Regions from separate parts of the Enterobacter sp. 4974935 genome, predicted to be linked through region 1. Evidence: predicted binding sites of a transcription regulator. Region 1 holds the regulator's gene; the other holds the start of a gene.
The links. The regulator CRP, encoded in region 1, controls carbon source genes, mostly activating them, when cyclic AMP is high. The targets are predictions, from matches to a motif close to ATGTGANNNNNNTCACAT.
Positions count from the first base shown of each region.

Region 2: a site for CRP is predicted at 1,550-1,567, ahead of yrbN (protein YrbN). Genes of this name have one in related genera too.

Region 1 covers NZ_JBZWGT010000003.1:177,306-180,677, reverse strand. The annotation lists gene AC4OVS_RS01930 (phosphoribulokinase) at 1-60, shown strand, start outside; gene AC4OVS_RS01925 (OsmC family protein) at 146-550, opposite strand; gene crp (cAMP-activated global transcriptional regulator CRP) at 861-1,493, shown strand; gene AC4OVS_RS01915 (YccS/YhfK family putative transporter) at 1,551-3,372, shown strand, end outside.
Region 2 covers NZ_JBZWGT010000003.1:354,367-357,738, forward strand. The annotation lists gene pnp (polyribonucleotide nucleotidyltransferase) at 1-471, shown strand, start outside; gene nlpI (lipoprotein NlpI) at 582-1,466, shown strand; gene yrbN (protein YrbN) at 1,574-1,654, shown strand; gene AC4OVS_RS02885 (DEAD/DEAH family ATP-dependent RNA helicase) at 1,647-3,372, shown strand, end outside.

The DNA of each region.
Region 1 (3,372 bases):
ATGGAGCTGATCATGACGCCGCTGGTGCAGCGGCTGATGGAAGGAAAGCAAATCGCGTGAGTTGTTTTGCCCGGTGGCGCTGCGCTTACCGGGCCTACGGGCGTGCTTTTGTAGGGCGGGTAAGCGAAGCGCCACCCGCCAAAAATTAAGCCTCGATCACTTCATACGAATGGGTGATGTTTACCGCTTTCTCCAGCATTAATGCCACAGAGCAATATTTCTCCGCAGACAGGTCAACCGCACGCGAGACCGCCGCATCCTTCAGTTCTTTGCCGGTGACGATAAAGTGCAGATTAATATGCGTGAACAGACGTGGCGCCTCTTCGCGACGTTCTGACGTCAGCTTCACTTCACAATCGGTCACGTCATGACGGCCTTTTTGCAGGATCGACACTACGTCGATCGCGCTGCATCCACCAGCCGCCATCAGCACCATTTCCATCGGGCTGGGAGCTTTATCGCCGGAGTTGCCATCCATCAAAACCTGGTGCCCGGAAGCAGACTCGCCCAGGAACGTTAACCCTTCAACCCATTTCACACGCGCTTGCATATTCACTCACTCCAACGTTGCATTTTTTATGACAGATTACGTGTACGTTACATTTCTCGCAACGGAAGGCGACCTGCGTCATGCTGAAGCGAGACACCAGGAGACACGCGGCGAAAGCTATGCTAAAACACTCTGGATGCTACAGTAATACATTGACGTTACACATGTATGCAGAGGACATCAAACTTTACTGGCTGCGAAACGTTACGACAGCCGACTTCCCAGGTATGGGTAAGAATTCGATTGCAACCCCAGAGTCCGGATGCATCTTATGACTCTGGTGACAGCTTATAACAGAGGATAACAGCGCATGGTGCTTGGCAAACCGCAAACAGACCCGACTCTCGAATGGTTCTTGTCTCATTGCCACATTCATAAGTACCCATCAAAGAGCACGCTGATTCACCAGGGTGAAAAAGCGGAAACGTTGTATTACATCGTTAAAGGCTCGGTGGCCGTGCTGATCAAAGATGAAGAAGGGAAAGAGATGATCCTTTCTTATCTGAACCAGGGCGATTTTATCGGTGAACTGGGCCTGTTTGAAGAAGGCCAGGAACGTAGCGCCTGGGTTCGTGCAAAAACAGCATGTGAAGTGGCTGAAATTTCTTACAAGAAATTCCGTCAGCTGATTCAGGTCAACCCTGACATCCTGATGCGTCTTTCTTCCCAGATGGCACGCCGTCTGCAAGTGACCTCTGAGAAGGTGGGTAACCTCGCCTTCCTGGACGTGACCGGTCGTATCGCGCAGACGCTGTTGAACCTGGCGAAACAGCCAGACGCCATGACCCACCCTGACGGTATGCAAATTAAAATTACCCGCCAGGAAATCGGTCAGATCGTCGGCTGCTCCCGTGAAACAGTGGGCCGTATCCTGAAGATGTTGGAAGATCAAAACCTGATCTCCGCCCACGGTAAAACCATCGTGGTTTACGGGACCCGTTAATTCCGGTCAGACGGCGTGCCGCCGCAGGGTGGCACGCCGTTTTTGTCTCTACTCCTTATGTGGCGCAGGCTGATCTATCACCCGGAAGTTAACTACGCACTGCGACAAACGCTGGTGTTGTGTCTTCCCGTGGCCGTGGGCCTGATCCTCGGACATCTTCAGCAAGGCCTGCTGTTTTCCCTCGTGCCCGCCTGCTGCAACATTGCCGGTCTGGACACCCCGCATAAACGCTTTTTCAAACGCCTGATTATTGGCGGCTGCCTGTTTGCCGGCTGTAGCCTTGCCGTGCAACTCTTACTGGCCCGCGACATTCCTCTGCCGCTGATCCTGACCGTGCTGGCGATGACGCTTGGCGTAACCGCTGAAATCAGCTCGCTGCACGCCCGCCTGCTTCCCGCGTCGCTGATTGCCGCCATCTTCACCTTAAGCCTTGCGGGCAATATGCCGGTGTGGGAGCCATTGCTGATCTACGCCCTCGGCACGCTGTGGTACGGGCTGTTTAACTGGTTCTGGTTCTGGTTGTGGCGGGAACAGCCGCTTCGCGAATCCCTGAGCCTGCTCTACGTGCAGCTTGCTGAATACTGCGAAGCAAAATACACCCTGCTCACGCAACATACCGACCCGGAAAAATCCCTGCCGCCGCTGCTGGCACGCCAGCAAAAAGTGGTGGATCTGATCAGCCAGTGCTATCAGCAGTTGCACATGCTTGCCGCCAACAAAAATCATGAATATAAGCGGCTGCTGCGTACCTTCCAGGTCGGGCTGGATTTGCAGGAGCATATTTCCGTCAGCCTTCATAATCCGGAAGAGGTGCAAAAGCTGGTGGAGCGCAGCCATGCGGAAGCGGTGATCCGCTGGAACGCGCAGACCGTCGCGGCGCGCCTGCGGGTGCTGGCTGAGGATATCCTCTATCACCGCTATCCGACGCGCTTTAACATGGACAAACAGCTCGGCGCGCTGGAAAAGATTGCGCGTCAGCACGCGGATAACCCGGTCGGGCAGTTTGCCGCCTGGCATTTCAGCCGCATCGCCCGGGTGTTGCGCACCCAGCGCCCGCTTTATGCCCGGGACCTGATGGCCGATAAGCAAAAACGACTGCCGTTGCTGCCTGCGCTCAAAAGCTACCTGTCGCTGAAGTCTTCCGCCCTGCGCAACGCCGCAAGAATTAGCGTCATGCTCAGCATCGCCAGCCTGATGGGAATGGCCCTGCACCTGCCGAAACCCTACTGGATCTTAATGACCGTGCTGTTTGTCACCCAGAACGGCTATGGTGCCACGCGGGTGCGCATTCTGCATCGGGCGGGCGGCACGATGGCGGGGCTGATTATCGCGGGCGTAACGTTGCACTTCCACGTGCCGGAAGGGTATACGCTGGTCGGCATGCTGGCGATTACGATGGTGAGTTATCTGATCATCCGTAAAAACTACGGCTGGGCGACGGTGGGCTTTACGGTAACGGCGGTGTACACCCTGCAGTTGCTTACGCTCAACGCCGATCAGTTAATTATTGCCCGCCTGGTCGATACCCTGATTGGCTGCCTGATCGCCTTTGGCGGCATGGTCTGGCTGTGGCCGCAGTGGCAAAGTGGATTACTGAGGCAAAACGCCCACGACGCGCTGGAGGCGGATCAGCAGGCCATTCGCCTGATCCTGAGCGACGACCCGCAGCCGTCTCCACTGGCCTACGAGCGCATGAAGGTCAACCAGGCGCATAATGCCCTGTTCAACTCCCTTAACCAGGCCATGCAGGAGCCGGGCTTCAACTCGCACTATCTGGCAGACATGAAGCTGTGGGTCACGCACAGCCAGTTTATCGTCGAACACATCAATGCCATGACCACGCTGGCGCGCGAGCACACCATGCTGACGCCGGATCTGG
Region 2 (3,372 bases), 180 kb from region 1:
ACCATCAAGATCAATCCAGACAAGATCAAAGATGTTATCGGTAAGGGCGGTTCTGTTATCCGTGCACTGACCGAAGAAACGGGCACCACCATCGAAATCGAAGATGACGGTACTGTGAAAATCGCAGCAACCGACGGTGAGAAAGCGAAATATGCTATCCGCCGTATCGAAGAGATTACAGCAGAAATCGAAGTGGGCCGTATCTACAATGGTAAAGTGACCCGTATCGTTGACTTTGGCGCATTCGTTGCCATCGGTGGCGGTAAAGAAGGTCTGGTACATATCTCTCAGATCGCTGACAAGCGCGTTGAGAAAGTGACCGATTACCTGCAAATGGGTCAGGAAGTACCGGTGAAAGTTCTGGAAGTTGACCGCCAGGGCCGTATCCGTCTGAGCATTAAAGAAGCAACCGAGCAGTCTCAGCCTGCTGCGGCGCCGGAAGCTCCGGCTGCTGAACAGCAGGGCGAGTAAGGTTGCCATTTGCCCTCCGCGCAGGCGGAGGGCTTATTATCAGGCAGGACGCCTTGTTAAGCCGCCGGGGGACAGGACGTTCATCCAATAGTTGTCTTCGGGAGTGGGAAATGAAGCCTTTTTTGCGCTGGTGTTTCGTTGCGACAGCTTTAACGCTGGCAGGATGCAGCAACTCTGCCTGGCGTAAGAGCGAAGTCCTCGCAGTGCCATTGCAACCGACTTTGCAGCAGGAAGTGATTCTGGCACGCATGGAACAAATACTTGCCAGTCGGGCTTTAACCGATGACGAACGCGCACAGCTTTTATATGAGCGCGGAGTGTTGTATGATAGTCTCGGTCTGAGGGCATTAGCGCGAAATGATTTTTCACAAGCGCTGGCAATTCGACCTGATATGCCTGAAGTATTCAATTACTTAGGCATTTATTTAACGCAGGCAGGCAATTTTGATGCTGCCTATGAAGCGTTTGATTCTGTACTTGAGCTTGATCCAACTTACAACTACGCGCACTTGAATCGCGGTATCGCATTGTATTACGGCGGTCGTGATAAGTTAGCGCAAGATGATCTGCTGGCGTTTTATCAAGACGATCCTAATGATCCTTTCCGCAGCCTGTGGCTTTACATCGTTGAGCAGAAGCTCGATGAGAAGCAGGCCAAAGAAGCACTGAAACAGCGCTTCGAGAAATCGGACAAGGAACAGTGGGGATGGAACATTGTCGAGTTCTACCTGGGCAACATTAGCGAAGCAACGCTGATGGAACGCCTCAAGGCGGACGCAACGGATAACACCTCGCTCGCTGAGCATCTCAGTGAAACCAACTTCTATTTAGGTAAGTACTACCTAAGTCTGGGGGATATGGACAGCGCTACGGCACTGTTCAAATTAGCGGTTGCTAACAACGTACATAACTTCGTTGAGCACCGTTATGCATTGTTGGAATTATCGCTCTTGGGCCAGGAGCAAGACGACCTGGCAGAATCGGACCAGCAATAGCTGACGACATAAACATCAGCCCGTAATCTTTTGATTGCCATCACCTTCACTGGTGAGGGCGTTGTTGTTCGTCAATACACCTAATTTGAGCCGGTTCACACTTTTCAATGAAAATTGCTAATCATTTTCACGATGAGCTAAGTAGACTGGCCGCCATTAATATCGAGGCACTTGTACTACATGGCTGAATTCGAAACCACTTTTGCAGATCTGGGCCTGAAGGCTCCTATCCTTGAAGCCCTTAACGATCTGGGTTACGAAAAACCATCTCCGATCCAGGCTGAGTGTATCCCACACCTGCTTTCTGGTCGTGACGTGCTGGGCATGGCCCAGACCGGTAGCGGTAAAACCGCAGCATTCTCGCTGCCGCTGCTGAACAACATTGATCCGGACCTGCGTGCACCGCAGATCCTCGTCCTGGCTCCAACCCGTGAACTGGCTGTTCAGGTTGCTGAAGCAATGACGGAATTCTCTAAACATATGCGCGGCGTAAACGTGGTAGCCCTGTACGGCGGCCAGCGTTATGACGTGCAGTTACGCGCCCTGCGCCAGGGCCCACAGATTGTTGTCGGTACGCCGGGCCGTCTGCTGGATCACCTGAAGCGCGGTACCCTGGACCTCTCTAAGCTGAGCGGCCTGGTACTGGATGAAGCAGATGAAATGCTGCGTATGGGCTTCATCGAAGACGTTGAAACCATCATGGCGCAGATCCCGGAAGGTCATCAGACCGCTCTGTTCTCTGCAACCATGCCAGAAGCGATCCGTCGCATTACCCGCCGCTTCATGAAAGAGCCGCAGGAAGTGCGTATTCAGTCTAGCGTGACCACTCGCCCGGACATCAGCCAGAGCTACTGGTCTGTATACGGCATGCGCAAAAACGAAGCGCTGGTCCGTTTCCTGGAAGCGGAAGATTTTGATGCGGCGATTATCTTCGTACGTACCAAAAACGCGACCCTGGAAGTGGCTGAAGCGCTGGAGCGTAGCGGCTATAACAGCGCAGCGCTGAACGGCGACATGAACCAGGCGCTGCGTGAGCAGACTCTGGAGCGTCTGAAAGACGGTCGTCTGGATATCCTGATTGCAACCGACGTGGCAGCACGTGGTCTGGACGTTGAGCGTATCAGCCTGGTTGTAAACTACGATATCCCAATGGACTCCGAGTCTTACGTTCACCGTATCGGCCGTACCGGTCGTGCGGGTCGTGCGGGCCGTGCGCTGCTGTTCGTTGAGAACCGCGAGCGTCGTCTGCTGCGTAACATTGAACGCACCATGAAGCTGACCATTCCAGAAGCGGAACTGCCAAACGCAGAACTGCTGGGCAAACGCCGTCTGGAAAAATTCGCCGCGAAAGTACAGCAGCAGCTGGAAAGCAGCGATCTGGATCAGTACCGTGCGCTGCTGTCCCAGATCCAGCCTGTCGCTGAAGGCGAAGAGCTGGATATGGAAACTCTGGCCGCAGCACTGCTGAAAATGGCGCAGGGCGAACGTAGCCTGATCGTGCCACCTGATGCACCGATGCGTCCTAAGCGTGAGTTCCGTGACCGTGACGATCGTTTCGAACGTCGTGGCGACCGTAACGACCGTGGTCCACGCGGTGACCGTCCAGAGCGTGGTGGTGAAGACCGTCCACGTCGCGAGCGTCGTGACGCTGGCGAAATGGAACTGTATCGCATTGAAGTGGGCCGTGATGATGGTGTTGAAGTTCGTCACATCGTTGGCGCGATCGCTAATGAAGGCGACATCAGCAGCCGTTACATCGGTAACATCAAGCTGTTCGGTTCACACTCAACGATCGAGCTGCCAAAAGGCATGCCGGGCGAAGTACTGCAGCACTTTACTCGCACCCGCATTCTGAACAAGCCAATGAACATGCAACTGATGGGTGATGCACAGCCTCGCTCTGACC